DNA from 3 places in the Exiguobacterium sp. SH0S2 genome. Region 3 is predicted to be linked to each of the others. Evidence: riboswitches for the same ligand, from Rfam matches in the RefSeq annotation. Region 3 holds a riboswitch; each other region holds the start of a gene.
What was found. Region 3 has a riboswitch for S-adenosylmethionine ahead of metK (methionine adenosyltransferase). Riboswitches for the same ligand answer to the same signal wherever they lie in the genome.

Region 1 (10,377 bases), on a different contig from region 3:
TCGCGTCGCCCGCGTTCTTTGACGACACGGTCCGGTTCGCGAATAAGCATGACCTCATGGTCGTCCACGACTTCGCGTACGGCAGCATCGGTTTCGACGGGCACGTCCCGCCGAGCTTCCTGCAGACGCCGGGTGCGAAAGACATCGGCATCGAGGTGTATACGATGTCGAAGGCGTTCAACATGTCCGGCTGGCGGGTCGCTTTCGCCGTCGGCAACCGCGACATCATCGAGGCGATCAACACGTATCAAGACCACGTCCATGTGAGTGTGTTCTCGGCCATCCAAGAGGCGGCCATCGCCGCGCTCGAGTCGCCACGTTCGCTCCGGGACGACTTGTCACGGTTGTATGAGGCCCGCCGCGACCGGCTCGTCGACGGGTTACGTCAGGCCGGATGGGACATCACGGCCCCGAGTGGCTCGTTCTTCGTCTGGGCGAAAGTGCCGGACGGGGACGCAAAATCGTTCTCGCATAAGCTGCTCCACGAGGCAGGGGTCGCCGTGACGCCGGGCTATTTCTTCGGCTCAGAAGGCGAGCGGTACGTCCGGTTCGGGCTCGTCTCCGCCGAGCCGAAGATCGACGAGGCCGTCGAGCGGATCGAGAAACTGTTCGCGACGTATGAAGAGGTCCGGGCATGATCCGCCAAGCCGTGCTCGAGTACGACCATGCGGATGACGGGCTCGAGCGGCTCGATGAATTGATCGCTGGCCGTCGTGCTCACGTGCTGCGCGGGCAGAACGGTTTTGACGTCGTCAAGCGTGTCCTGCCAGCGATCACTGCCTATCCGACATCGCTGTTCCGTGGCGAATGCACGGACGCCGAGGTCGAACGGCTCCGTTTGAAGGATGCGGACGTCCTCCTTGCCGTCGGTGGGGGCAAGCTCGTCGACACGGCGAAACTCGTCGCTTACCGGCAAGGTGTCCCGCTGATCGTCATCCCGACGCTCGCCTCGAACTGTGCCGCCTTCACACCGCTCAGCGTCATCTATGACGAGCACGGCACCTATGACCGCTACGACGTGTTTCGCGTCGTCATCGAGCGGGTCATCGTCGACGCAAGGGTCGTGACCGACTCGCCGTACGACTACTTCCGGGCCGGCGTCATCGACACGGTCGCCAAGTTTTACGAGGCCCGCTATTTGAGCGGCGACAGTTCGCCTGATGCCGGCGTCAATACCGGTCTCGCCTTGGCCGAGCAATGCGGCCGGCTCGTCGAACTCGACTTGAGTGAGTCCAGTTTCACCGCGTATGGGCCAGAGACCCGGTTCGCGGTCGATCACATCCTTGCCGTCGGCGGTGCCGTCGGTGGTTTCGGGGACGCCGGGACACGCGTTGCCGTCGCCCACGCTGTCCACAACGCGCTCAGCCGCTTCGAGTCGACCCATCCGTTCTTACATGGCGACAAGGTCGGCTTCGGCCTCCTTGTCCAAGAACGGTTGCGTGGCTCGTCTGACGCCCCATATTTAGAGGCGTGGCTCGCCAGGATCGGCGCGCCGACGTCACTTGAGACGCTCGGACTCGTGCCGGCCGACATCCCGCAACTGGTCGAGGCGGTCCGGGTCGAGACCGAATTGCAACGTTCACCCGTCCCGCTCGATATTGACTATTTGAAAATAATTTTTGAAAATTTAGTATTTTCTGTTTACAAATAAAAGAATTAAAAGTAAGATGATAACAATTAAATAAGACCGATAGCTTATCAAGAGTGGTGGAGGGACTGGCCCTATGAAACCCGGCAACCAGATCGTAATGATCATGGTGCTAATTCCAACAGACGAAACGTCTGGGAGATGAGCGTGTCCGACTGTCTTTGACTTGTCGTGCCCGCCACTCTTTATGAGTAGCGGGCTTTTATTTTGGAGGAGGAATCATTCATGAACATCAAACAGAAAACAGTACTCGCAGGAACATCTCTACTCGCGGCCATCGCCTTGTCGGCGTGCGGCCAATCGGACGCGAGCGAAGCGCTCAGCACAGAAGCCCTCACGATCGGCGTGACAGGCGGACCGCACCAGCAGATCGCCGAGAAAGTAAAAGAACTCGCGGCCGAGGATGGCCTCGAGCTCGACATCAAGGTGTTCAACGACTACAACACGCCGAACACCGCACTCGACGAAGGCAGTCTCGACGTGAACAGTTACCAGACGCTGTCGTTCCTCGAGCTACAGAAGGCGGACAAAGGCTATAAGATCGACGACGTGTTCAAGACGGTCGCTTTCCCGATGGGGCTCTATTCGGACAAGCTGACGGACATCAAGGAGTTGAAGGAGGGCGATAAAGTCGCCGTCCCGAACGACCCGGCGAACGAACTTCGGGCGCTGCGCCTGTATGAGACGGCCGGACTCATCACCTTGAAAGAAGGATTGACGGACAAGGCGACGAAACGTGACATCGCCGAGAACCCGCTCAACCTCGAATTCATCGAGCTCGAGGCGTCACAACTCCCGACCCAGCTCCCGGAAGTCGCGCTCGCGGCCATCAACACGAACTTCGCGATGGGTGCCGGCCTATCGATCAATGAGGACGCCTTGTTCCATGAAGACACGGTCGACAACCCGTACCCGAACTACGTCGTCGTCCGTACCGACAACAAAGACGATGAAGTCGTCGAGACACTCAAATCTTACTACCACTCGGACGAGGTCCGGACGTTCATCGAAGAGACGTTCGACGGCTCGATCGTCCCGGCGTTTTAAGGAGGCACTATGATCGCACTCAAACAGATCTCAAAAACGTTCACGGTAAACAAAGGGACCGTCACTGCGCTCGACGATGTCTCGCTGACGATTGAAAAGGGTGAGATCTTCGGCATCATCGGTCGGAGCGGCGCCGGCAAGAGCACGCTCATCCGCATGATCAATCTGCTCGAACGGCCGACGTCAGGTCAAGTCGAGATCGAAGGGCAAGACATCACGACGCTCGACAAAAAAGGGTTATCAAAGCTCCGTCACCGCATCGGGATGATCTTCCAGCACTATAACCTGCTGAAGACTGCGACCGTCGAAGACAACGTCGCCATCCCGCTCCGCCTAGAAGGACTCGATAAACGCTCGATCAGCGAGCGGGTCGACAAGTATCTCGATATCGTCGGACTGACCGATCACCGTAAACATTACCCGGAGCAACTCTCCGGCGGCCAGAAACAGCGCGTCGCCATCGCTCGGGCCTTGGCCCACGAGCCGGACATCCTGCTCAGTGACGAGGCGACGAGCGCGCTCGACCCGGAGACGACCGAGTCGATCCTCGATCTGTTGCTCGAGATCAACCGCGAGCTCGGGCTGACGATCTTCTTGATCACCCATGAGATGGAAGTCATCGAGCGCATCTGTGACCGGGTCGCCGTCATCGACGCCGGCAAGATCGTCGAGGAAGGGGACGTCCTCGACGTCTTCTCGGACCCGAAACATCCGACGACGCGCCGCTTCTTGAAAGCGAACCTCGACGTGCCGAAAGAAGTCGTCGACGTGTTGAGCTCGCACGGGACGCTCGTCAACTTGTCGTTCATCGGTCACCAGACCGAACAGGCCGTCCTCGCCGAGTTGACGAAACGGTTCGGCCTGCTGCCGAACATCATCGGGGGCGGGATCAAAAAGCTGAAAGGCGGTCTCGTCGGCAACTTGCTCGTCCATCTCGACGGGGACCAGGCACAGACCGACCAAGCCGTCCGCTACCTTGAAGCGAGCGGCGTCAAAGTGAAGGAGGTGACGAACCATGCTGCAGTTTTGGGGAAATTGGGGTGACTTGATTTGGACGGGCACGATCCAGACGCTGACGATGACCGGCATCGCGCTCGTCATCTCGACACTGATCGGCTTGCCGCTCGGGACGCTCCTCGTCTTGACGCGGCCGAATGGACGGCTCGCGAACCGTTACTTTTACGGGGCATTGTCGAGCGTGATCAACGTCGTCCGCTCGATCCCGTTCATCATTCTGCTATTCTTCATCTTGCCGTTCACCCGTTTCATCATGGGGACGACGATCGGCGTCCAAGGCGTGCTGTTGCCGCTCATCGTCTTCACGGCGCCATACATCGCCCGTTTGATGGAGTCGGCACTGCTCGAAGTCGATCGCGGCGTCGTCGAGGCGTACGAGGCGATGGGCATCTCGACGCGTAAGATCATCTGGTACGTATTGATCCGTGAGGCGCGGTCGTCGATCGTGCTCGGTCTGACGATCGCGACGATCGGTCTGATCGGTGCGACGGCGATGGCGGGTCTCGTCGGTGCGGGTGGACTCGGCGATATCGCCTATCAGTACGGGCATCTCCGGTTCGAGCCGGGAGTCATGTACGTGACGATCTTCGTCTTGATCCTGCTCGTGCAGTCGATCCAATCATTCGGCAACCGCTTGGCGGCCCGTCTAAAGAAAGCCTGACAAAAGAGCGTCGCAAAATTTGCGGCGCTCTTACTGTTTGTCTAATAGTCGTTTCAAGTCGGCGATCCGGTTATGCCGCGGGATGAACGTCCGGATCTCTTTCTCGCTGAACCCGATCTGGATCCGGTTGTCATCGACGACGATCGGACTCTTCAAGATCTGCGGATGCGTCGCGACAAAACTGTACAGTTCGCGGAGCGACATCTCGTCGAGCTGGTCGGCCGCTTGTTTGTAGACACTTTTTTGGACAGACAAGAGATCGGTCGTCCCGTTTTCGGTGAGCCGGAGCATCTCCTTGAACTCGGTGAACGACATTCCTTGGTCGGTCAATTTCTTCTCGATGAACGGGATATTCTGTTCGCGTAACCAATCGAGCGTCTTGCGGGAAGAACTGCAGCTTGTATGCGTGAATACGGTGACCGTCACGACAACCACTTCTCCTTTTCCTAAGGTTGGATTACTTTATTGTCTCTCGATTATACGGGTTCGGCGTAGAATATGTTTCAAATCACATATACTTTTTTCGAAATCGTCGGAACGATTCGTTTCAAGCGAGTTCGGGTACATGACGAGAGAGACAACAAACAAGGAGGGGCTTACATGTTTGATTATACGGTGAAGACGGATCAGTCGGTCGAAGCAGTGGTCGAAAAGTTGAAAGCGACGCTCAAGGACGAAGCGTTCGGCGTGCTGTGGGATTTCGACTTGAGTGATACGCTCAAAGAGAAAGGTGAAGCCATCGACGGGGACTATCGTATCCTCGAAGTGTGCAACCCGAAAGAGGCCAAGAAAGTCATCACGGCGCACCGTGAGGGCGGCTACTTCCTGCCGTGCAAGCTCGCCGTCTTCACGAAAGACGGGGCGACCCACGTCGGCATGCCGAAACCGACGAAACTGATCGAATTGATCGAGGACGAGTCGCTCCAGTCCATCGCACTGGATGTCGAGACTAGACTGACACGCGCCATCGACCGCAGTATATAAGAGATGACACCCGCCGACAAAGGCGGGTTTTTTTATGTTCTTTAATAAATAAGATAATGGTAAAATTGGGTCATCAAGAAGACGAGGGGCGGAAACGTTGAAACAATCTGTCAAATGGATGCTGTTGAGCGCGGTTTTACTTTCCGGATGCGGAAAAGACGAGACGAGCGCGTTGAAATTGGATTATATCGATCACCATTGGACCGTGAATAAATATTCGCTTGAGGCAGAGCCGGTCACCGATATCGATGAGACGTTAGCGGCGTGCACGGGTGACTTGACGACGTCGCTAGACGGGGAGTTAACGGTCTTCGACACGGTCGTGGCGAGCCGGTCCCCCTTGACGAACTCAGGGGAAGATTACATGTTCAAAAGTGTGACATACGTCAAAGGGGATAAATCTTATGCAATCTGCCGCGATATGGTCTCTCATCGTCTCCAAGCGGAAGTGATTCCCTCTTTCCCAGAAGAGATAAGCGCGTCGACAGGAACTTCGATCGGCCGTGCTCCTGCCGTGTTACAGACGAAAGCCTCGGACGGAGCGATGTTCCTGCAATCAGAGGTAAAGAGCGGATATGACCATGAACTTGAATTGTTTCCAGATTCGTTATTCAGCTTCTCACAGGCGCTGTATGGGGAGATGGAGATCGCTGTCGAAGGTTGGCCGACGCTGTTCCCGATCAATACGTTCGAACCGGCGACGTCGTCGATGGGTGACGTCCAAATGATGATGGCTTTCAGTCCAGAAGAGAAGCTTCCGTACGTGTTGATGGGGCATCAGAACGGTTCTTTCTCGTCTCAACCGATTGAAGTCACGTTTGACGCGACCGAGGCGGCCCCGAGATATGAATCATTAAAAATTGAACGGATTCCGCTCACCGAACAGGTACTTGAGTCCGGCAAGAGCTACCCGATCTTTACGTTCACGTACATGAAAGACGGAGCGCCGATCACGGACACGGTGACAATCACGTATCGGGAAGAGACGTTCATCACGGAAGAAGAACGTGATCTTCAGCAGGAGCATACCGACATGCAGTCCATGTGGCAATCTGATGAACCGTTCGTCTATTTACATAAGAAACCGTTCAGCCATGAACAGCCTCTTGCTTATCCGGATGTCCTCAAGGCAGCCGGGACCGACATGACCGACTTGATCGACGCCATAGACGCGGCAGAATCGGTCAATCGCAGTGGGGATGCGGGCGAGTATCATCAGTTGACGATTCTCGATGGGCTGAAAGGCCAAGAGTTTGAAGTGACGTATAAACAGCGCTCAAAAAAGATAGATATCTTCTTGACGGATAAACTGACCGGTGAGACGTACAAACTGACGAGCGAAGGGGCCGAGACGTTCTTGTCCTACTTCCCCGACTTGAAGAAGAAACCGAAGAATTGAGGTGAACTGATGAAAAAGTTCGGATTAGGAATCTGTCTATCGCTATTCGTTTTGGCTGCAGGATGCGCCCGGGACCAAGAAGTAGTCCGATATGATGTTGTCGAGGCCCATTGGACGGCAGAGCACATCACACATGACCTTGAAGTGCAGGCAATCAAGGCCAAGGACATGTTGACCTATTGTGAACAAGGCGAGTTACTCAACGATATCGAGGAGGACCATCTATCCTTACTTGGCGTGACGTTTGCAAGCCGAATGCCGTTCACTGAGCCCGATACTGAAACATACGCCTTCAATGAGACATCGTTCGTCGAAGGTGATTCCGTTTACGCGCTGTGTAAGTCGGACCACGTTGAGGGATACCGGGCGGTCAAGCTGGAGGCAAGGCCGGAGTTTTTGAAAGACGAGACCGCGCGAGAGATTCCATTGCTACCTAGCGTAGTAAGCGGGACAGAAGAAATTCGGGAAAGGTTATCACGGGAAGAAGCGATCCATCCTTACGGGCAAGACCTCACCATTCGTCCATTCTTGGATAGTCTTTATACGATCTCGCCCGGTTTCAACGGGTCCATCGAGTTTGGAATCGGGGACGACGGGGTCTTCACACCGTATTTAGATTTTGCTCCTTACGTGGTCAGGGAGGACACTCATGTTGCGTTAGGATATGGCACGAAGACGAAGACGCCATACATGTTAATGTCGAGTGACGGGATTCACTATGGACAGCATTCGTTGAACGATGGCGAATTACTGGACGGAGTCGACAACTTAAGTGTCCGGACGCTTCTTGAAGGCGGTACGCTCGAACCGCTCGAACCGTTTCCGTTATACGAATTAACCTACGAGTCAAACGGTCAAAAGATGACGAAGACGATCTCGATTCGATTCAAACCGAATCCATTCATCACGGAGCCGACCGATACCGATGCCGTCTCGATCGGTTATGTCCATAAATACCCGTACCATCCCAGTGTCCCGTTTTACTATCCGGACGCAGTCAGCACCGAGGGGCAAGGCTATGAACGATTGACCGAGGCGCTCGAGACGGGGACACCTTCGACCAAGAATGGGGAAGCGGGAGAGTACATGTATTTGACGCTGCTGAAAGGAAATCGTGGTCAACAGTTCGAGTTGAGTTACCACAAACGTTCGCAGAAAGTTGATGTCTTCGTGAAAGATATGAACACGGACGAACAGTTCAAGTTGTCGAGTGAAGGTGCGAAAATATTCCATGAAATTTTCCCCAGTGCAGTGGAGTAAGCAGAGCGTTTGGTTTGATGAGACTTCGGCTGCAGCGACGATTGGCGGTGTCGATGAATCCGACAGTCGCACGCAACTGACCGAAGAATCGACAACTATGTAGAAGCAAATCTTTTTACAAGATCAGCACCGTCATTTTCACGAAAAGGTCGAATGGGACTCCTGTAAACGAGGAGTTCTTTTTTTGCGATTCATTGTCTGATAACCTGTGATGAAGTTGGTAAATACTTCAAACTCAAGATATTGACTTACTGTTAAAAACGGCGCTAGTCAGGACTTTTATCACAAGTTACACTTGAACTCGATTGTACTAACAAAGGAAAAATGTCCTGAAATAACTCAAATTATAAAGGTGGGAATTATCGGAATGATTGAAACGAGAGATGTCAGCCTATCGTCACCAGACGTGCTTCGCGCCATCGAAGCGAACATGGCGATGATTCGATTTGACCGCCAGCGCCGTGTCGTCGATGTGAACGACGCCTTCGCCAAGGCGATGAAATACAAACGCGACGAGATGATCGGGATGCAGCACCATCTGTTCTGTACGCCGAACTTCGTCAACAGTACGGACTATCAAGCGTTTTGGAACAAGTTGTTCGACGGGTTCAGCTCGGCCGACAAGATCGAGCGCGTCGACGCCCGGGGCGACTCGATTTGGCTCGAGGCGACGTATATGCCAATCTATGAGGGGATGACGTCATCGGTGTCGTCAAGATCGCCTCGGACATCACCGAGCGGCAACAGACGATCGAACGATACGCCCGCACGTTCCGTGATATGGCCGAGAATCTTGATGACCGGGCCCGCCGTGGCATGGAGGAGAGCCTACATTTGAAGCGGACGATCGAGCGGCTCGAGTCGGACGCATCGGTAAACTTGAAGACGCTCGGCAACCTTCAAGACCAAGCGGCAGAGATCACGAAAATCGCCAGCACGATCAAAGAGATCGCGGCCCAGACGAACCTGTTGTCACTGAACGCCGCCATCGAGGCGGCGCGGGCAGGTGAACACGGCCTCGGCTTCAACGTCGTCGCGACCGAGGTCCGTAACTTGTCTCGTCTCGTCGAGCGCGCCGTCATCGAGGTCCGGGCCAACACCGAGGGGATGAACAAAGAGCTCGCCTCGATCGTCGACGGCGTCTCACGATCGAACGAAGACATTAATGCGAGTGTCAACATCATGGAAGCGACGCTCGAACGCTTCGGGAAGATCGAGCAGTCGGCCCAGTCATTGAACGGGACGGCCGAACAGTTCACTTCGGCGATCTGACGAAAAAACCAATTGAAGGAACCGCCACCGTCGTCGGTGGCGAGTCCGCTCAATTGGTTTTTTTGACGACGAGCGTATGACCGTGTTGTTTCAACCAGGCCATCGCACCATCGACGTCCGGATAAACAGAGGATAAAGTCGACCAAAACGATTTGGAGTGGTCGAAATGGACGAGATGCGTCCACTCATGGGCGATGACGTAATCCATCACCTCAACCGGGGCGAGCATGAGCCGGACGTTGATCGAGATCGTTCCGCGCGAGCTGCACGAGCCCCAGCGCGTCTTTTGATGGCCGATGCGGATGCGCGCGGCGCTCACCCCGAGCAGACGTTCATAGTGGGGCGCCCGCCCGGTGACATAAGTGAGCGCCTCGTCGCGGAGCCACGCCTCGTATGCGGCCCCTATCCTGGACTCGTCCCACCGGTCCGGGCAACGGAAAGCTGTCCCGTCGTAGTCGAAGGCGTCAACGGTGTTCGTGCGCACGAGCGGCACGGTCTCACCTCGATAACGGAGCCGGTCGTTCGGCAATGACGGGGCTTTAGGTAATGCCGCGAGCCGGTCGTTTATCCAGTCCGCATGCTCGCGTAAGATCGTCTCGACGACCCGGTTCGACAGTCGGGCCGGGATGCGGAGCTCGATCCCTTCGGCCGTTATGTAGAAAGCCGCTTTCTTTCGCCGTTTATGGCGGATGATACTTACGCTCATCGTTGTCACCTCCAAACACTGTTCTCGGTCGATTATAGCCGACGTCTCGAAAATCCGCCACGCTTTTGACGACCAGTTGCTTCAATTTTTGTTACAGTAGGGACAGGAGGGATCACTATGAAATCAATCTTACATCAACCGCTTGACCGAGTCGGCACCGACTCGGTGAAATGGGACGGCCTCGAGCGCTGGTTCCATGTGAAGTCTGACGTACTGCCGCTCTGGGTGGCCGATATCGATATCCGGACGGCACCTTCGATCTCGGAAGCGCTCGCGGCGCGTGCGGCGACCGGAGAGTTCGGCTATACGATGTTCGCGAAAGAAGCCCAGGAAGCCGTCAGCTCTTGGTACGGGCGGAGACACGGACTCGACGTCACCCCCGA
Region 2 (10,377 bases), on a different contig from region 3:
CTTCCGTTTGTTCCATACGCTCGGCGAGTTCTTGGGCGAACTCGATGAGCGAGCGGTTTGATAACGTCCAGCCTTGCGTATGGTACGCGTCGAGCTGTTCCGTCAAGCGGGACATGTTGATGCCTTTACGATCTTGGACGAGTGATGTCGTTAATTCAAACGTTGCGACCGTCGCTTGGATGCCGTCTGGAGTTTCGATGTTGACGGGATGTTTGACGTTCGAGATCCCGACGCTGTCGAGTGCGAACAAGAAGTTCTTAGGTGTATTTTGAAGATCGACCATTTTATCTTTTTCTGTCGGTTTCGTACCTTTGACCGGCGGGACCGAGCCGAATAGTTTATGTCGTTCTGCTTTAGTAGGTAAAGCGACATGGCTTGTAGACATAATCGGATTCTCCTTTTTTAAGAGGGCAAATGACCGCCACTCGTTCTTGTTAGGATTTTATCACGAAATGGATACAAACTGGGTATCATTTTGCTTCGCGAACGTGCTTTGAACCTGCTCCGCGGAAAAAACTTCAGACATTGAATAAAAGAAGATTGATTTAATTTGCGCACGGGAATAAAATGTTCCTGTGAACTTAAAAATAGATCACTGTTAAATATGAAGGAACACAAACAAAAAGGGGATGTTTTAATGGATTGGCAGTTAATCCTGCAGTACGCCTGGATCATCGTCGTACTCGTCGGTCTTGAAGGGCTACTATCTGCAGACAACGCGCTCGTGTTGGCCGTCATGGTCAAGCACTTGCCGCGGACAGAACAGAAGAAAGCGCTATTCTACGGTTTATTAGGAGCGTTCGTCTTCCGCTTCATCGCATTATTCTTAATCTCGTTCTTAATCAACGTCTGGCAAGTCCAAGCACTCGGTGCCCTTTACTTGATCGGGATGAGCGCGCGACATCTATATATGACGTATAAGGCGCGCAAGATGGATCCAAGACAAGACCTCGCTGCCGAGGCGAAAGAAGAGACGGCAATTACCGAGAAGCCGGTCACGAAAAAAGAGTTTTGGTGGACGGTCGTAAAAGTCGAGTTCGCCGACATCGCTTTCGCGGTCGACTCGATCTTGGCAGCGGTCGCACTCGCAGTCAGCTTGCCGCCGCTCGGTCTTGGAGAGATCGGTGGAATCGACTCAGGTCAATTCTTCGTCGTCTTGACGGGTGGACTCATCGGGGTCATCTTGATGCGATTCGCGGCCCGCGTCTTCGTGAAGTTGCTGCATCAACGTCCGACACTGGAGACGGCCGCCTTCCTCATCGTCGGCTGGGTCGGTGTGAAGTTGACGGTACTCGTCCTCGAACACCCTGGCTTCAAGGAATTGATTGCCGGTACACCGTTCGCGTTCATGGGTCTTCCAGACGGTTTCGTCCACTCGTTAGGTTGGACACTGTTCTTCTGGTCGGTCATGGTTGGGATTGCTGTTTGGGGTTGGTTCTCTTCCAAACCGACAGCGGTCAAGCATTAAAAAAAATCCTGTCTTTCGCGTATGCGGAAGGCAGGATTTTTTGTTAGGCAGTCACGTCTTGCTTCTCGTAGATCGGCACCCAGCCTTCTGTTGTCACGAAGATGCGGACGGCGACGACTTGGCGGTCGTCTTGGAGCGTGAAGTAGTGGCGCGTGTTCACCGGGACCGAAATCAAATCGCCCGGATTGAGTTCGATGTTGAAGTAGCCACGTTCGGCGTCGTCGATGGCGAAGATGCCGTGCCCGCTGACGATGAAGCGGACCTCGTCGTCCGTATGATGGTGTTCCTTTTGGAAGTTGACAAGCAGTTCGTCCAAGTTCGGTGTCGCGTCAGACAGCGAGATGACGTCGGCCGTTTGATAGCCGCGGCGCTCCGACACGTCTTGAATCTCGTCACGGAACGTTGCGAGGATGGCTTGCTTGTCGTCGTCCGTCAGTTCGTAGTTTTCTTGAAGCGCGATCGGAAGTTTAGCGATGTCCCACTGCTCATACAGGATACCACGCGATTCTAAAAATACGTTCACTTCAGTTTGGTCGACGAGACGCTCTTCAGTTTGTTGAAAATAGACAGTTGCCATAGATAGTTCCTCCTTATGAATGGACGCCTAAGGCGCGTAGTTTTAGCGTGTAGCTGAACAAAAATTCGTATGCTTCTAAATAGCGCTTCGCCGCAGCCGGCGTCTCGCCCCAGACCGTGATGCCGTGATTACGGATGAGGACGGCACCGGCGCTTGAATGGACGTGAGGCGCGAAGGCGGCCGCGAGCGTCGGGATGTCGGCATGATTGTCGATGATTGGGACCCGGACGACCGCGTCCTCTTCCCAATACCCGAGTGCCTTGATGATCTCTTGCCCCGTGAAGACGACCTCACCGTTCACGGCATGGAGCTCGGAGATGACGTTGTTGTCGACCGTATGTACGTGGAGTGAACACGCCGCCGCGGTCTTGTTGAACACCTCGACGTGTAACAGCGTCTCAGCGGACGGTTTACCAGTTTGTTCGCCAAGTAACCTGCCGGCCGCGTCGACGAGGACGAAATCGTCCGCGGTCCGTTTTCGTTTATCGCGTCCGCTCGCCGTGACGAGGAAGGTCAGCGGGTCGTCGGAGACACGAATCGCCAAATTGCCACTCGTTCCGGGGAACCAGTCGCGCGCGGCGAGTTCGTCTTTAATGTCGGCGAGTTCAAGCCAACGTGCGGTCACGCTCATACGTGCACCTCCTTCATGTGATGGGTGATGTCGTCGAACGTCTCGAACGGGGCGTAGGCGATGCCTTCTGCTTCACAGAGCGTGATGAGTTGCCCACGGGCGTAGACGAAATCGGCCCGTTTGGCGATCTCGAAGTCGGTCACCGAGTCACCGATGACGATCAAGCGATCAACGGGATCGACGATCGTCCGGGCGATTGTCGGTTTGCAGCAACCACAATCATTCGTGCAATGCGCGTCACAGGCGTAGGGCCAGTCGACGCGTACCGTCTCGCCTGAGAAGTCGGCGACGTTACAGTAGATGTGGTCCGGCGCGACGTGGTCTTGCAAGATCGGGTGCACGAAAAAGTCCATGCCGCCGCTGACGACGTCGAACTTCCAGCCATGTTCTCGGATCTCTTCCAAAAATGCTGGGAAACCTGGGCGCAAGGTGATGCGGTCCAGCAAGTAGTCACGGTACGCCGAAGCGTCAGCGCTCGGCAACAGCTGGAACATCTGCCCGACCCCGGAGCGGATCGAGATGTCTTGAGCGAGCACATCGTCTTTGAGCGCGTGCCATTCGGGCGGTGCGAACGCCCGCATCAAAGCGATGATGTTGTCCTCGGCCGTGATCGTCCCATCGAAGTCACACAAGATGTGAATCGTCATTGTTTTGACCACGCCTTTAACGCGGCCTCGAGCTCGTTCGTCTGGCTCGCCACGCCCAATACTTGCTCAATCGCTTGTCGGAACGCCCGGGCCCCGGCGGCCGCGCCGTCTGGGTGACCGTGGATGCCGCCGCCGGCGTTGATGACGACGTCTGTGCCGAAATCACGGATGATGTCCGGGACGAGCCCCGGATGGATGCCGGCCGACGGGACCGGTAGAATCGGCTTCGCCCAGTGCGGCCGAGCACTGCTATCCCGAATCGCGAACGCCTCATCGGATGGTGTCGCAAGTGAACCGTATGGGGACGGGAACAGCGTCAAGTCGGCCCCCGCGAGGCGGATCAATTTTCCGAGCAAGAGCGAGTGGCTGATCGAGCCGGTCAAGGCGCCGGCGAACGCCGGGTGCGCCAAAATCGGGACGTTAATTGTTGGATCGCTCGCGAGTTCGCGGAGTGTGTCGAGCCCGTATGTATAGACGTTGAACAACAGTGCCGTCGCGCCCGCCTCGATCAAGCGGAGCGCTTGGTCACGCAGCCCGAACACCGGACCGCTGAGCGTGATGGCATAGAGCGAACGTTTCCCGGTCGTTTCGAACTGTTCTTGGATGACGGCCGCTCCGATTTTAGCTCGTTCAAGCGACGGAGTGAGCGGGTTGTCGTATAGGATTTCATCATCTTTGACGATGTCGATGCCGCCGGCGAGCTGGTCTCGAAGTTGCTGTTCTAAGAAGCGTAAATCACGGCCGATGATCCCTTTAAAGATGCTCATGACGAGCGGGCGATCATGGACGTCGAGCAACTCACGAACGCCTTGAACACCGAACTTTGCTCCGGGGAATTCAGATGCAAGCGTTTCGGGTAACGTTAAGTCGATCAAGCGTACCGAGTCATCGAGCGATAATTTCCCGAACGTCGTCGTCAAGATGGATGAGAAGTCGGGCGTGACGTTATGGAGCGGATAACGGATTGTGAAGCGGCTCGTCGTTTCCGTATGCGTCGTTGAGACGATCTCGCCCCGATACGCCTTTAATTGTTCTTGCTCTAGGTGAGGCAGTTCCGTCCACGTGCCGACGGTCAGTTCGAGGGCGATTTTCTCGGCGACAGTCGCGACGCGGTCCGTCCGGCTGATTTCATATGTGGCAGTAATACTCATGTTCGTTCCTCCTTCCGGTCAAACAAAAAATGACCCCATGCCGAGGCAAGAGGTCATCATAAAAAAATGAACTCTTATCTCTCAGCTTACGCTGCAAGAATTAGCACCGTGCCCAATCGGGTCGGTTGCTGCGACATCATCGGGCTTGTCCCCTCCGTCTGCTCTTGATAAGAATGTATTTTGAAGTTGTGAAATTTAATTGAATTTTGTCACACAATATCCGGTTCGTCAATTCCTTTTTTTGAGAAAAAAAGTTTGAGTTCGTTGTTACCATATATGCATAAAAAAAGTGACCGTTGCTCCAGCAAATTGCCGTTGACAAAGGTGGGGTCGAGTCCGTATTATTCATCACAACAAGTTCACACAATCGAATACGACACTCTTATCGCGAGTTGGCAGAGGGAATTGGCCCGATGACGCCGCAGCAACCGACCAGTAGGCACGGTGCTACATCCACCAGACATACGTCTGACAGATGAGAGGAACAACCGTTACGGCTGTGCCTCTTTCTCGCGGAGAAAGGGGCTTTTTTTGTGGGGAATATACCGAAAGGGGAAACAGACATGGCTTATCAACCATTTACAGAACAGACAGTCGTCGAGCACGTCAGAACGTTAGGGTTACTCGAAGATGGGGGCATCGCGCATTGCGAGGAGATCGGGGACGGCAACTTGAACCTCGTCTTCCGCATCCGTCAAGGCGAAACGAGCCTCATCGTCAAGCAGGCGCTACCGTATGCGAAAGTCGTCGGCGAGAGTTGGCCGCTCACACTTGAACGGGCGTGGATCGAGCAGCTCGCGTTGCGCGAATTCGCCAGCGTCGTCCCGCGTTTCGTCCCGGTCGTTCTCGGCAGTGACCGGACGCTCGCCTACACGATTTTAGAAGACTTGTCCGACTTTGATATCGTCCGGACGGGCTATTTGGAAGGGAAAACGTATCCTGAACTTGCCCGTCACATCGGTGAGTTTTTAGGACAGACGTTGTTTGAGACGTCCGACTATGCGGCCGGCCCGATTGAGAAGAAGCGGAAAGAACGGGATTATTACAACCCGGAACTATGCGATATCACTGAAAAACTGATCTTCACCGATCCGTACAAAGATGCCGAATCGAACAACATCGAAACCGCGCTCCGTCAGGACGTCGAAGCGCTTTGGCGTGACCAGAAATTGAAAGTGGAGGTCACGAAACTGAAAGTCGGTTTCGTCACGAAACACGACGCGCTCTTGCACGGGGACTTACATACAGGCAGCATCTTCGCGACGCAACAAGAGACGAAAGTCATCGATCCGGAGTTCGCTTTTTATGGACCGTTCGGCTTTGACATCGGGCAAATCGTCGCCCATTTGACGCTATCGACGTTCCATGACCCACTCAAACGGTTCGAACGGTTCACGGACGTATTGACGGTATGGGAGACGTTTGAGAAGACGTTCCGGACGAAGTTTGAGACGGCGGTCGAACCGTTCAACACGGACGGATTCGTCGATGAGCTACTTCAAACCATCTTTAGCGACACGATCGGCTATGCCGGATGCGAACTGATTCGCCGCGCCATCGGCCTCGCAGGAGTCAATGACCTCGAGACGTTACCGGAAACGGTCCGGCTCGAGCGGAAACGGGAAGCGCTCACGCTCGGCACGACGCTCATTAAACAGCGCCACGATATCCGTTCGATCGATGATTTAGTGACGCTGTTAGCGGGGGTACGCGTATGACAGTCCAAAACATTCGCTTCGACCCGAACCGGGACGAGCTCGTCATTTTAGACCAAACGTTACTGCCCCATGAGGAGCGGTACGTGACGATCGCGACGCTCGAACAGGCGGAGCACGCCATCGAGACGTTACAAGTCCGAGGCGCGCCGGCCATCGCCTATTTCGGCGCATTCGTGCTCGCGAAAGAAGCGGTCCGGCTTCAAGATGACCCGGACTTCACACGCCGGCTCGACCTCGTCGGCCGTCGGTTGATCGCGACCCGTCCGACGGCGGTCAATCTGCAAAACGTGATCGAGTCGCTTCTCGGATTCAACGTCGGAGACGACTTTGAAAGGATCGCGACTGACATCAAACATCGGGCCATCGCGCTGTTCGAGCGAGACGTCGACACGTATCGGGCCATCGGGGAGCATGCGCTCACGGTGCTGCCAGCAGGGGGGAACGTCTTAACGATCTGTAACGCCGGGGCGATCGCGACGTCGCGTTACGGGACTGCGCTCGCTCCGTTTTACGTCGGGAAAGAGCGAGGTATCGCGTTTAACGTCTTCGCTTGTGAGACGCGGCCGCTCCTCCAAGGGGCACGCCTGACCGTCTGGGAACTCGACCAGGCCGACATCGACGTCACGCTCATCACCGACAATATGGCCGCTTGGACGATTCAGGCGAAAGGGGTCGACGCCATCATCGTCGGCGCTGACCGCATCACACGGACGGGTCACGTCGCCAATAAGATTGGCACGCTTCAGCTCGCCGTCCTGGCTAAACATTACGGGATCCCGTTTTACGTCGCGGCCCCGCATTCGACGTTCGATTTGACGGCGGACGATGTGATTCAAATCGAGGAGCGGAGCGCGCTAGAAGTGACCCATATCGGCGGACAACCTACGGCGCCGGTCGGGATCACCGTCTTTAACCCGGCGTTTGACGTCACACCGCCTGAACTGATCACCGGACTCATCACCGAAGCGGGCGTGTTCGAGCCGAATGAAGCAGCGATCACACACCATGTAGGGGGAACGGTTCACGTGTGAAACAGCAGCTCCGTGCTTGCCCGAACGATGAAGTGTGACCGTCTTGGTATGAGACGGGAATGGCCAGATTTACTTAGTCGACAAAGGCACCGGGCAGCAGAAAAGCCCTCAGAATCTATCCTGAGGGCGCTTTTTGCGTTCTAATGCGATGAAGTCGAACGTACTCCCGTTCGTGTCTTGTTGAAACGAAGCCACTTGTCGAAACCCGCAAGCTTCATACACGCGAATCGCCCGCGCGTTGAACGTGGCAACCGACAAGGTGATACGATTTGGGTCGAACGTAGATTCGATGAAATCAAGAATCGAGGTGACGAACGCTCGTCCGGTCCCGTTTCCGGTCAGACCTGGCTTCATGCCTAAACCGAGGTCAATCGTATCGGCGTCTGTTTGATGCACGCTAACGAAACCGACCAGTTCGCCATCGTTCGTGATGGCGAATACCGATTGCCCTCGTTGTTCGGTGTCTAAAAACTCGGCCAAGTCGTCTTCGTCAGCCTCCATATCGTAAAAAGCATACTCTCCATCGTAATGCCAACTGAAGGCGATTGTTTCGGCCTGCGCTTGTGTCATCAAAGCGAACTTATACGTCATAGTGATTTCCTCGTTTCAAAAGGATAGATAGGTGCTACACTTTCGATAGTACCATCAATTCAAGAAGTGAGGTGACCACATGGGAATCAAACTAGATATGGTCGGCATCGTCGTCGAGGATATGAAGCGAGCGCTCGACTTCTATCGGCTGCTCGGACTGTCGATTCCAGTATCAATGAACGGGGAAGCGCACGTTGAAGTTGACGAAGGCGGCGTCCGGCTCGCCTTTGACACAGTCGAGGTGGCGGAGTCGGTGTATGGGGAATGGAAACCGGCATCGGGGCATCGGGTCGAGCTCGCTTTCCTGTGCGACAGCCGTGAAGCGCTCGATACACTGTTTGAAGCTATCTTCAAACAAGGATACGTGATTCATCGTGAGCCGTGGGACGCGTTTTGGGGACAACGTTACGCCATCGTCGTCGATCCGGACGGGAACCTCATCAGCCTATTCGCGTCATGACAAAACCCTCGCCGGAAAACTTGGCGAGGGTTTATTCGTCTCGGGTTTCGCCCCAAGAGCAGAGCGCCTTCATCGCTGGTTGCAGGCTAAACGCCTCCTCGGTGAGGGAGTATTCGACGTGGAGCTGTTTGTCGGTCGAATAGTCGTCGCGTCGGACCATGCCGAGCTGTTCGAGTTCGCGCAGTTGGTCGGTCAACACTTTGCGGCTGACGTCGGGGATGGCGCGCTGAATCTCCGAGAAGCGGCGCGGGCCGGTCTCGAGCGTGCAGTACACTTGTGGACGCCATTTACCGCCGATGATGTCGAGCGCCTTGTTGACGGGGAACGGGGTCGTCATGTTCAGTTCGCCTCGCTTTCGGGTAGTTACTTCAATGTGCGTACTTTTTTTCTTGCTACGATGAAGGTATCTTATCGTTATCGACCCAAATGAGCAACCAAAAAGGAGCGGATCAATTTGACTTATCCACGTACATTCTCACATATCGGGCTATCAGTCCCCAGTGTGACGGAAGCAGTGAAATTTTATGAAGACGTGATGGGCTGGTACACGATTATGCAACCGTCGGACGTCGTTGAGGATGACTCACCGATCGGCGTCATGTGCACCGACGTGTTCGGCCCGGGCTGGGGCAAGTTCCGCATCGCCCACATGTCGACCGGTGACAAGATCGGCATCGAGCTGTTCGAGTTCCCTAACAACGAGAAACCGGAGAATAATTTTGAGTTTTGGAAAACAGGCATCTTCCACTATTGCGTCCAAGACCCAGACATCGAAGGGCTCGTCGAGAAGATTGTCGCCCACGGTGGCAAACAACGGATGCCGATCCGCGAGTATTACCCGGGCGATAAGCCGTACCGGATGGTGTACTGTGAAGATCCGTTCGGCAACCTCGTCGAGATCTACTCGCATTCGTATGAACTGACATATTCGGAAGGAGCGTACTAATCATGAAAGCATGGCTACTTGAACAACCTGGCTTAGAAAATATGCACCTCGGGGACATCGAACGACCGACCCCGGGCGCGGGCGAACTGCTCATCAAAGTCGAAGCGGTCGCCTTGAACCCGGTCGACTATAAAGTCGGCACGAACGGCAACCCGAACTGGGCATACCCGCACATCCTCGGCGTCGACCTCGTCGGCGAAGTCGTCGAAGTCGGCTCGAGCATCGCCAACATCATCACCGGCTCACGCATCGCCGTCCATACGAGTCTCGCGAACAACGGAGGTTTCGCCGAGTACGCTGTCGTCGACGCGCGTGCTTGTGCCGTCGTACCGCAAGACGTGAGCGACGAAGCGGCAGCAGCCATCCTCTGTGCCGGCATGACGGCGTATGAAGCGGTCATGCAGAAGCTGAACACGCGCGATAAAGAGACGATTCTCGTCCACGCCGGAGCGGGCGGGGTCGGCGGCTACGCGATTCAGCTCGCGAAAAAGCTCGGTCTCAAAGTATTCACGACGGCATCGCCGGAAAACTTTGAATGGGTCACATCACTCGGCGCCGACGTCGCAATCGACTACAACGTCGAGGACGTGACGGAACGAATCATGGAACTGACGGACGGCCGTGGTGTCGATCTGATTTTGAACACGGTCGGCCGCGACGTGGCGACAGCCGATCTCGATCGCCTCGCGTTCAGCGGACAGCTCGCTCATATCGCCGGTCCGCCTGACATGTCGAACATGAAAGGGTTCACGCTGTCACCATCGATCCATGAAGTCGCCCTCGGTGCGGCCCATGCGAGCGAAGACGAGCGCGCGATTCGCAACTTGGCGTATATGGCTGAGGAGTTGATGAAACTGCTCGAAACGGGTGAACTGAACGACCTCGTCACCGACGTATTGCCGTTCGACCGCTTGAAAGACGGACTCGAACAGCTTCAGACGCGGAAAGTACGAGGCAAGTTGATCGTCCGCGTACGCGACTAAATCTTGGCCTCTTGTCTCGTGACAAGGGGCTTCTTTTGGAGGGGATGACATGGATTTACGGACGTCATATCAACAGACGACGCATCAACTGAGCGGGCACGGGAAACGGAACGTCGGCGTCTTACAGCGCGCGTTCGAGCAAGCCGACCCGGAGCAAACGAGCGACCATTATGG
Region 3 (10,377 bases):
CGGACACGCAACTGCTGAAACGTTTGATTGACTCAAATGAACTCGGTCACATCTATGCGGCGACCGCGCTCGCCCTAAGGCGCCGTGGCATCCCGGGTTGGGGCGTGTTCACGGACAAAGAACTTCAAGGAGGCGGGGCGCTGCTTGATATCGGCGTCCATATGCTCGACCTCGCCCTCTATTTGATGGATTATCCGAAACCGGTCGACGTGGTCGGTCACGTCGGACAGTATCTTGGGACGCGTCCTGGTGTCGGTCTGATGGGCGACTGGGACGCCGACAACTTCTCGGTTGAAGACACGGCCCGGGCGATGGTCACGTTCGAGAACGGGGCCTCACTCTTTTTAGACGCGAGCTTCATGGCGAACATCGGGCCGAAGGATACGATGAACGTGGAACTGAGAGGGACAGCCGGCGGGGCGTCGTTGTTCCCGCTCACGATCCATACGGAAGAACATGGCGCTCTGTTTGACAAGACGCCGGCTCATTTGACGTTACAAGACCCGTACGCGACACAGATTCGCTCCTTCCTTGAGGCGTGTCGGCATGAGCCGTCATACGAGCAGGCCGAACAGGCGGTCCTGCTTCATCAAATCATCGACCGCATATACAGTCAGGGCTAATCACTTTTCAATCCAGAAAAACAGGGTATATAGTGTAGGTGTTACATATTTTTGAAGGAGGATGACTTATGCACAACTTTGAATACAAAAACCCAACGAAATTAATCTTCGGGACGCATCAGATCGAGAAGCTCACAGGCGAGCTCAAAGCGCTTGACGCGAAGAAAGTGATGCTCGTCTATGGAGGCGGGAGCATCAAGAAGAACGGGACGTATGAGGAAGTCGTTGCTGAATTAAATAAAGCGGACATCGAGTTCGTCGACTTCTCAGGTGTCGAACCGAACCCGCGGATTGAAACGGTGAGACGTGCGGTCACGAAAGCACGCGAAGAAGGCATCGACGCCTTGCTCGCGGTCGGCGGCGGTTCAGTCATCGATTGCACGAAATTGATCTCGGCAGCGATCCCGTATGACGGCGACGCATGGGACATCGTCCTTCGTGACCATATCCCGACTGAAGCGGTACCGTTCGGGACGGTGCTCACACTCGCGGCGACAGGTTCTGAGATGAACTCCGGTTCGGTCATCACGAACTGGGAGACGCAAGAGAAATATGGTTGGGGCCACCCGCTCGTCTATCCGACGTTCTCGATCCTCGACCCGCGCTATACCGTGTCGGTGCCGAAAGACCAAACGATCTATGGCATCGTCGACATGATGAGCCATTGTTTCGAGCAGTACTTCCACCCGAACCACGCTCCGGTCCAAGAGCGGATGACTGAAGGCGTCTTGAAAGCGGTCGTCGAGTCGGCACCGAAGCTCGTCGACGACTTAGAGAACGTCGACTTGCGTGCCATCATCTTGTTCGCAGGCACGATCGCCTTGAACGGGGTCTTGCAGATGGGCGCTTCTGGCGACTGGGCGTCGCACAACATCGAGCACGCCGTTTCGGCTGTCCATGACATCCCGCACGCCGGCGGTCTCGCCATCCTCTTCCCACGCTGGATGGAGCACGTCCTTGAAGAAGACAACGCGGCACGGTTCGCACGACTCGGGACAGAAGTGTTCGACGTTGAACCGGGTGCGACAGACCTCGAGACAGCAAAACGTACGATCACAGCGGTTCGTGCTTTCTTCGACCAACTTGGTGCGCCAAGTTCACTCCGCGACTATGAGATCGACGAATCGACGTTCGAGGCGATCCTTGATTCAGCGATGAAGCGTGGAGCGTTCGGACGTTTCCGTACACTCGAACGCGAAGACGTGGCTGCGATTCTTGAATTGAGCAAATAAGGCGATTTGATGCCTATTTTGCAATAATGATTGAACGAATCCGTCGTTTCCGTTTATGATGGGTCATGTATGGCTCTTAGATGAGCGATTTAAAGGAGGAAATGCCATGTCAACAGTACGTTTCGATTATTCTAACGCCCTGTCTTTCGTCGGGGAACACGAAGTCGATCAAATGCAAGAAACGGTGAAAGCACTCCATTCGGTCATCCACGACCGGAGCGGTGCCGGCAGCGATTTTCTAGGCTGGGTCGACCTTCCAACGAATTTTGATACGGATGAGTTCGCACGCATCAAGGCGGCCGCTGAACGAATCCGTGACAACTCGGACGTCCTCGTCGTCGTCGGAATCGGTGGGTCGTATCTCGGCGCTCGTGCAGCCATCGAGATGCTGCAACATTCATTCTTCAACGTGTTGTCAAAAGAGGAGCGTAACGCCCCGCAAGTCTTCTTCGCGGGCCACAACATCTCGTCAACGTACATGACGGAGTTGCTTCAAGTACTTGAAGGCAAAGAAGTCTCAGTCAACGTCATCTCGAAATCGGGAACGACGACAGAGCCGGCAATTGCTTTCCGTGTCCTCAAGCAGTTCATGGAAGAGAAGTACGGCCAAGACGGCGCCCGCGAGCGCATTTATGCGACGACAGACCGTGCCCGTGGCGCTTTGAAGACGCTCGCTGATGCAGAAGGTTACGAGACGTTCGTCATTCCGGACGATGTCGGTGGACGGTTCTCTGTCCTCACACCAGTCGGTTTGCTTCCAATCGCGGCGGCAGGCATCGATATCGATGCCCTCATGGAAGGTGCGCGTGACGCGGAAAATGCCTACAGTTCACCTGAACTTTCAGAGAACGAGGCGTATCAGTACGCGGTCGTCCGTAACGCCATGTATGCGAAAGGTAAATCGATCGAACTTCTCGTCAACTACGAGCCGGCACTTCACTATGTATCAGAGTGGTGGAAACAGCTTTACGGCGAGTCAGAAGGCAAAGACAACAAAGGGATCTTCCCGGCGGCAGTTGACTTCTCGACTGACCTCCACTCGATGGGACAATACATCCAAGAAGGTCGCCGCGACTTGTTCGAGACGGTCATCCGTGTCACGAACGTCCGTCACGCGTTGAACGTCCCTGAAGACGCACAAGACCTCGACGGCTTGAACTTCCTTGCCGGTGAGACGATCCAATTCGTCAACGACAAGGCGACGGAAGGAACGCTCCTCGCCCACACGGACGGAAACGTGCCGAACCTCGTCGTCGAATTGCCAGAGATGACGCCATATCATCTCGGCTACTTGTTCTACTTCTTCGAGAAGGCGTGCGCGATGAGCGGCTACATTCTCGGAGTCAACCCGTTCAACCAGCCAGGTGTTGAAGCATATAAAGCGAACATGTTCGCGTTGCTTGGAAAACCAGGTTACGAAGAACAAAAAGCTGAGCTTGAAAAGCGCTTAAACCAATGATTTGTTGTAGGTCCGCCTCGGCGGGCCTATTTTTTTGTTTGAAACTAGGGTGAGACAAGGTAAAGTGAGAGTAGACACGGGAAAGAAAGGGATGGACTATGTTGACATTCACGGACTACTATCACAATAAAGTCGAGTTGAGCTTCGAGCACTATCCATTTTCGGATACGCCGCTTCACGTCTGGGTCGTCGCCCGCTATGCGGACAAATGGGTGCTCACGAAGCATAAGCAGCGCGGACTCGAATTTCCGGGAGGGAAAGTCGAACCCGGAGAACACGAGGATGACGCGGCGATTCGGGAAGTGTACGAGGAGACGGGAGGCATCGTCAAGACGCTCCATTATTTAGGGCAGTACCGGGTGCTCGGGCGTGGCGACACCGTCATCAAAAATATTTATTTTGCGGAGATCGAGCGGTTCGAGGATCATCCGGCCGTCGATGAGACCGATGGGGCCGTCTTGTTGGACACGTTACCGACGAACCTGCTCCGTAACGGCCGCTACAGTTTCATGATGAAAGATAAAGTGTTGCCCGAGACGATGAAAGTACTCCATGACAAAAAGTTGGTTTGATCGAGTCGACGTCCTGCCTCCTTATGCGGGATACCCCGTTCATCGAGGTTGGTACGAGACGAGTGACGGGGAAGAAGTCGTCGCCTATACGATCACGCCAAAACGCCCGAACGGCCAGGTGCTGTTTTATTTACGAGGCGGCACCGGAAGGATCGGTGACGTCCGGTTGCCTCGGCTGATGCAATTCGCGGCGAAAGGGTTCCATGTCGTGGCGCCGGTCTATCGCGGAAACCACGGGGGGACCGGGAAAGAGGATTTCGGAGGCGCCGACTTAGAGGACGTCGTGTCTCTGTATGACCGCGTTAGCCGGACGCACCAGACGATCCACGCCCTCGGCTTTTCCCGGGGCGGCATGATGGCGTTGTCGCTCGCATCAAAACGTCCCGTCACGTCGGTCACGTCGTGGGCGGGTGTGACGAATTTGGAGTGGACGTATGAAGAACAGCGTTCGATGCGGAAGATGTTGCGCCGGATGACCGGGGGAGACCCGGAGGCGGTCCATGAGGCGTATGTCGAACGGTCTCCGCTCTTCAAAGACTGGCAGGCGCCGACGCTACTCATTCATGGGACGGACGACGAGCAAGTCCGGCTTCGTCATGCGACCGCCCTCGCCGACAAGATCGGTTCGCAAGCAGAGCTTTGGATCTTGCCGTTCGCCCATCAGCTCCCGTTCTGGGAAAAATGGAAGACGACGGACCGAGCGATGGATTGGATGTTGGCGATTGCAAGAAAAAAATGACTAGTACCCGAGCGGGGTACTAGTCATTTTGAGTTAAAAGACGATTGGGCCGGCCGCGATGACTTTCTCACTCGCTTTCGTGAATCGTTTAAAGTTTTGTTGGAACTTCAAGGCGAGCGCTCGCGCTTCGACATCGTAATGAGCCGTATCTTTCCAAGTGTCACGTGGGTTGAGCACGTCTTGTGGGACGCCATCGATATGGACCGGGATGTCGACGTTGAAGATGTCGTGCTTCACAGTGTCGACGTCACGCAATTGACCGTTGATCGCGGCGTTCACCATGGCCCGTGTGTAGCTGAGCTTCATACGTGACCCTTCACCGTAAGCCCCGCCGGTCCAACCCGTGTTGACGAGGTAGACGTCGACGTTATGCTGCTCGATCAACTTACCGAGCATGTCGGCGTACCGTTCCGGGGCGAGCGGCAAGAACGGTGAGCCGAAGCAAGTCGAGAACGTTGCTTGTGGCTCAGTCACGCCGCGCTCCGTGCCGGCTAGTTTTGACGTGTAGCCGGATAGGAAGTGATACATCGCCTGCTCTTTCGTCAACTTGCTGATCGGCGGGAGCACCCCGTAAGCATCGGCCGTCAAGAAGACGATCGTGTTCGGGTGACCGGCCCGTGAAGGGAGCATCGCGTTATCGATAAATTGAATCGGGTAAGCTGCTCGCGTGTTCTCGGTAAGCGAGATGTTTTTGTAGTCGGCTGAGCGGTCTTCGTTCAAGACGACGTTTTCAATCAACGAGCCGAAACGGATGGCGTCATAAATTTGCGGCTCGTTCTCACGCGACAAGTTGATCGTCTTGGCGTAGCAACCGCCTTCGATGTTGAAGATGCCGTCTGGTGACCAACCGTGCTCATCGTCACCGATGAGATGACGTTCCGTATCGGCCGAGAGCGTCGTCTTGCCCGTGCCCGATAGTCCGAAGAAGAGCGCCGTCTCCCCGGCGTCCGAGACGTTGGCCGAGCAATGCATCGACAAGACGTGCTGTTCAGGTAATAGGAAGTTCATGACCGAGAAAATCGATTTTTTAATTTCGCCGCCGTATTCTGTTCCCCCGATCAGAATGGTACGTTTGGCGAACGAGACGAGGATAAACGTTTCTGAGTTCGTCCCGTCAACTGTTGGGTCGGCCTTGTAGCTCGGTGCATAAATGACCGTGAATGGGTCAAACGCAGCTCTCGTCGGCCACTCTCGCAAGAACAACTGCTTCGCGAACAAGCTGTGCCACGCATACTCGGTGATGGCGCGTACCGGTAGCGTGTAGTGCTCATCTGCTCCAGCCGAAGCTTCGAGATAATACAGCTTCTGTTTCGTCTCGAGATGAGTGAGGACTTTGTCGAGAAGAGCGGTGAACTTGTCTTCTGCGATCGGCTGATTGACCGGACCCCAGTCCACTAACGAGTTGCTGACTTCATCTTGGACGACGAATTTGTCTTTCGGTGACCGCCCTGTGAATTTCCCTGTACTGACCGATAAAGCCCCGTCTTTCGTCAGTACGCCTTCACCGTTACGAATGGCTTCTTCCACCAGTTCTGGAACCGTTAAGTTCCGTAATACATCGGCACCCTTAATTAATTCTTCGATTTTCAGGAGCGTAGTCGCCATCCTGAATCCCACCTTTCCCCTAAATAGATGTGGATGAAATCCGCATACTTCCGCGATTAATTAGTATGACACTTTTTATTATATGTGACACACTAATCAAAAACAAGCATTTCTTTACCCTTTAAAGTAAGCGCTTTCTTACAAAGACATTCTAACATATTCTGTATAAGCGGGGAGTGAAAAAACGGAAACCGTCAAAAAAATGTTTGATATTTCACAAACATAAATGATTTCCGTGATTACGAAGAAATTTACAAATTAAGCGGATACGCTTGACAGAACGGTATGGCATTTATATGATGGTGTTCGTAACGGATACTCTTATTCTGAGCGGTGGAGGGAACAAGGCCCTACGAAGCCCAGCAACCGTCCGATCCTGTAGTCTTTTTCGGAAAAGGTGCTATCCTGAAGCGAAGCGACAGCTTCGAACGATAAGAGGGTAAGGAAGAACGATTCAACCTTTCCCATTGAACGTGGCGAAAGGTTTTTTTCATTACCGTCCCAAAGCAACGCGTAAGGGGAACGAGTACCGTCCACACATCACCCTTATTAATAGGAGGTTTTTCGAAATGTCAAACTTGAACCGTCGACTTTTCACTTCGGAGTCCGTCACTGAAGGACATCCGGATAAAATTTGTGACCAAATCTCAGATGCGATTTTGGATGCAATTTTGGCTGAAGATCCAAACGCCCGCGTTGCGGCTGAGACGTCTGTCACGACAGGTCTCGTGCTCGTAGCTGGTGAAATCACGACATCGACTTACGTGGATATCCCGAAAGTTGTACGTGAAACTGTTCGTGAGATCGGCTACACGCGCGCCAAATATGGTTTTGACGCTGAGACTTGTGCTGTACTCACAGCAATCGACGAGCAGTCGGCAGACATCGCACTCGGTGTCGACCAAGCGCTCGAAGCTCGTGAAGGTCAAATGACTGACGAAGAAATCGATGCGATCGGTGCCGGTGACCAAGGCCTCATGTTCGGTTATGCAACGAACGAGACACCTGAACTCATGCCGCTCCCGATCTCACTCGCTCACAAATTGTCACGTCGCTTGGCAGAAGTCCGCAAAAACGGAACGCTCACTTACCTTCGTCCAGACGGTAAGACGCAAGTAACTGTCGAATACGACCAAGACAACAACCCGGTCCGTATCGATACGATCGTCATCTCGACGCAACACGCAGAAGACATCACGCTCGAGCAGATCCAAGCGGACCTTAAAGAACACGTGATCGAAGCAGTCATCCCGGCTGAACTCATCGACGCCGAGACAAAATACTTCATCAACCCGACTGGCCGTTTCGTCATCGGTGGACCACAAGGTGATGCAGGTCTTACAGGACGTAAAATCATCGTCGACACATACGGTGGATACGCTCGCCACGGCGGTGGTGCGTTCTCAGGTAAAGATCCTACCAAAGTTGACCGTTCGGCAGCATACGCGGCCCGCTACGTGGCGAAAAACCTCGTGGCAGCTGGACTTGCTGACAAAGCGGAAGTTCAACTTGCATACGCGATCGGTGTCGCACACCCGGTTTCAATCGCGGTGGACACGTTCGGCACTGGTAAATTGAGCGAGACTGAGCTCGTTGAACTCATTCGTGAGAACTTCGACCTTCGTCCGGCCGGCATCATCAAGATGCTCGACCTTCGTCGCCCGATCTACAGACAGACAGCAGCTTACGGACACTTTGGTCGCACAGACGTTGAACTCCCATGGGAGCAGACGGACAAAGCGGCAGTGCTTGAAGAAGGCGCAAAACGCTTCGCATAAGCAATAAAAAACGACCTTTCTCGCGAAAGGTCGTTTTTTATTATGCTTGTGGTTTATTTTCGTTTGTTGCGTTCTCGTTGCCGAGTGCCGTATCTTTCGCCTCGACGACTTTCTCACCAATATCTTGCAAATCTGATTTTGTTTCCTGGGCCGTCTCGACGACTTTGTTCACGTCTTCTTTGACCGTGTCGACTTCACCGACAACTTTTTCATAGACGTTTTGCACATCGGTCGACACTTCTTGAATCATACCTGACGCCGATTTCACTTGCTCGATGACTTGAGACGCTTTACCGGCCGGATCTTCTTTGATCGTGTCGACGAGACCGCCGACAGACGACTTCGCATTCGTGAGCGACTGTTTCGTCGTCTCGCGGTTCGACGAGCTAAGTAGGGCGATCAGACCGCCGACGAGCGCACCGAGAAGCATCCCGGTCACGACGTTGATTCTAGGACCACCCGAGTTGGTTTGGTCGAATTGGCGATTCGGGTTGTTAGCGTTAGCTGCGTGCGGATCGTTTTGTAATGTTGGTTCCATGTCTAAACACTCCTTTGTAAGTTGGCATTGGTACTCATATACCCTAGTTAAAATAGAAAATAACGTTCTGCTTGATTTCGACACGAAAAAGTAATAGAAGGGCAGGATATTTTTTACGTGATGGGGAATGATAGTACTAGATTGGCCAAAAGGGGGAAGCTGTTATGAAGATGCGGGAAGCCGTACCAGAAGATGCCGCCACGATTCGAGATATCGCACTTGCGACCATCAGTGTGACAGATGACGTTCGGTCTAAGGTGATGGAGCGCGCCTATCAACAAGAAGAGATCGTCCGGGCCATCGGTTCGAGTGAAGAAGCGAAAGAACAGTTGTTCATCGTCGGTGAGGCCGAAGGAGACGTTATCGGGTTTTACCATGCGATCGACCGCGGTGATACGTGGGAAGTGCTTCGTCTCTATCTTCATCCGGCTCACCATCGCCAAGGACTTGGGGCAGAACTGCTGACACATCTCCAAGAGCGGAAAGCGCAACCGATCGAGCTGTACGTCGAGAGTTCGAACGAGCAGGCGATCGCGTTCTTAAGCCATCAAGCGTTCACCGAACTGAACCGAATTCAAGAAGAAGTGTACGATCAACCGATGGAGCTCATCCATTTGCGTTACGACCCACGCTAAGACTCCAGACGGATTTTCTTTCAAACATCAGTCAGCGGCTGATGTTTTTTGTTAGAATTGATGAGACATACTAATAATGAGGTGACAGCATGACATATGAAGAAGAATCACGAAAAGGGGTCATCGTGATCGTTTACCCGTTGCAGTTCACGTCCCGACTCAGCGAAGCATTTTTGCAGCGACTCAGTGTCGACTATGAGGTGCTCGTCGTGACCGGACAGACGGTCGGACTAACGGCAGAAGACCATAAACAGCTGATCAAGAACACGCTACGGGAAGCGAGTCAGTCCAAACTACCGATTCACGTCATCGCCTTCAGTCTCGGGGCGCTCTTGACGAACCGCCTCCTGCAAGAGTACGACGTGCCGCTCGGGAGTTTGACATACATCTCCCCGCTCTTTGATTGGCATTCGTCCCGCCAAATCGGCGGGCTCAAACAAGTCGTCGCCAGTGCGGTCGACCGGTTCCGCCCCGATTTGCCGCTCAGTATGATGACGTTCACCGGTGGTGGGGAAGAGTCATCTCGTTTCGGCGAGATCACATACGCGCAGTACCGCGAAATCGAAGAAGAGATCGTCGAGCATCAAGAGGAGAAGAAACATTTACCTCGCTTACCGCTCGCTTGCTTCTACGCGCCGGACGATCGTTTCGCCGACGTGAAGCTGACGTTGAACGTCTGCCGCAAAATCGGCGGCGACCAAGTCTACATCCGTCGACTCGAAGGGTTCCCGCACTTTGGCTATGAACGGTTGAACACGAAGTTCGCGGAGACGCTGTTAACGTTTTATGAATTGATTCGGGAATAAATAACAGGCGACTCGCGTGAGTCGCCTGTTTTCATGCCCGTTTTTCGATCGCCACGATGAATGGCGGATGATTGATTTGGTTGACGAAACCGTAACGGAGGACGCCGGCTCGTTTTTGGTCGAGTGACTCGACGTACGTGAGCACCTCGTCCCGCTCGACTTTCCCGCTCTCATGGCCGTGGTAGATGACGACGACGATGACACCGCCGACGGCCATCACGTCGAGCAATTGCTCGAGGGCGTCGATCGTCGTGTTGCCGGTCGTTGTGATCGACTTGTCGCTCCCGGGCAAGTAGCCGAGATTGAAGACGGCCGCCGTGATCGGGCGGGTTTCATCCGCGACGACCGCCTTGACCGTGTCGTGGCTGTCGTGGACGACCGAGACACGAT

Region 1: another riboswitch for S-adenosylmethionine. It lies ahead of EVJ21_RS00670 (MetQ/NlpA family ABC transporter substrate-binding protein); the one in region 3 lies ahead of metK (methionine adenosyltransferase).
Region 2: another riboswitch for S-adenosylmethionine. It lies ahead of mtnK (S-methyl-5-thioribose kinase); the one in region 3 lies ahead of metK (methionine adenosyltransferase).

What each region holds. Positions count from the first base shown of each region.
Region 1 is NZ_SJVB01000001.1:127,282-137,658, forward strand. Features, by position in the region: gene EVJ21_RS00660 (aminotransferase class I/II-fold pyridoxal phosphate-dependent enzyme) at 1-638, shown strand, start outside; gene EVJ21_RS00665 (iron-containing alcohol dehydrogenase) at 635-1,651, shown strand; SAM riboswitch class I at 1,693-1,796, shown strand; gene EVJ21_RS00670 (MetQ/NlpA family ABC transporter substrate-binding protein) at 1,874-2,695, shown strand; gene EVJ21_RS00675 (methionine ABC transporter ATP-binding protein) at 2,705-3,739, shown strand; gene EVJ21_RS00680 (methionine ABC transporter permease) at 3,711-4,373, shown strand; gene EVJ21_RS00685 (Spx/MgsR family RNA polymerase-binding regulatory protein) at 4,404-4,799, opposite strand; gene EVJ21_RS00690 (DUF302 domain-containing protein) at 4,974-5,357, shown strand; gene EVJ21_RS00695 (hypothetical protein) at 5,455-6,756, shown strand; gene EVJ21_RS00700 (hypothetical protein) at 6,766-8,016, shown strand; gene EVJ21_RS15480 (PAS domain-containing protein) at 8,384-8,854, shown strand; gene EVJ21_RS15485 (methyl-accepting chemotaxis protein) at 8,851-9,288, shown strand; gene EVJ21_RS00710 (M48 family metallopeptidase) at 9,338-9,994, opposite strand; gene EVJ21_RS00715 (MalY/PatB family protein) at 10,112-10,377, shown strand, end outside.
Region 2 is NZ_SJVB01000002.1:601,255-611,631, reverse strand. Features, by position in the region: gene folE2 (GTP cyclohydrolase FolE2) at 1-385, opposite strand, end outside; gene EVJ21_RS07800 (TerC family protein) at 638-1,468, shown strand; gene EVJ21_RS07795 (cupin domain-containing protein) at 1,512-2,045, opposite strand; gene EVJ21_RS07790 (methylthioribulose 1-phosphate dehydratase) at 2,059-2,676, opposite strand; gene EVJ21_RS07785 (2-hydroxy-3-keto-5-methylthiopentenyl-1-phosphate phosphatase) at 2,673-3,323, opposite strand; gene EVJ21_RS07780 (2,3-diketo-5-methylthiopentyl-1-phosphate enolase) at 3,320-4,474, opposite strand; SAM riboswitch class I at 4,546-4,648, opposite strand; SAM riboswitch class I at 4,854-4,956, shown strand; gene mtnK (S-methyl-5-thioribose kinase) at 5,038-6,192, shown strand; gene mtnA (S-methyl-5-thioribose-1-phosphate isomerase) at 6,189-7,223, shown strand; gene EVJ21_RS07765 (GNAT family N-acetyltransferase) at 7,332-7,814, opposite strand; gene EVJ21_RS07760 (VOC family protein) at 7,894-8,274, shown strand; gene EVJ21_RS07755 (winged helix-turn-helix transcriptional regulator) at 8,306-8,611, opposite strand; gene EVJ21_RS07750 (lactoylglutathione lyase family protein) at 8,729-9,220, shown strand; gene EVJ21_RS07745 (zinc-binding dehydrogenase) at 9,223-10,203, shown strand; gene EVJ21_RS07740 (threonine aldolase family protein) at 10,253-10,377, shown strand, end outside.
Region 3 is NZ_SJVB01000003.1:288,882-299,258, reverse strand. Features, by position in the region: gene EVJ21_RS10165 (Gfo/Idh/MocA family protein) at 1-623, shown strand, start outside; gene EVJ21_RS10160 (iron-containing alcohol dehydrogenase) at 692-1,855, shown strand; gene EVJ21_RS10155 (glucose-6-phosphate isomerase) at 1,962-3,314, shown strand; gene ytkD (RNA deprotection pyrophosphohydrolase) at 3,413-3,886, shown strand; gene EVJ21_RS10145 (alpha/beta hydrolase family protein) at 3,867-4,625, shown strand; gene pckA (phosphoenolpyruvate carboxykinase (ATP)) at 4,659-6,230, opposite strand; SAM riboswitch class I at 6,549-6,668, shown strand; gene metK (methionine adenosyltransferase) at 6,800-8,008, shown strand; gene EVJ21_RS10130 (YtxH domain-containing protein) at 8,049-8,546, opposite strand; gene EVJ21_RS10125 (GNAT family N-acetyltransferase) at 8,711-9,181, shown strand; gene EVJ21_RS10120 (alpha/beta fold hydrolase) at 9,271-9,987, shown strand; gene mnmM (tRNA 5-(aminomethyl)-2-thiouridylate-methyltransferase MnmM) at 10,019-10,377, opposite strand, start outside.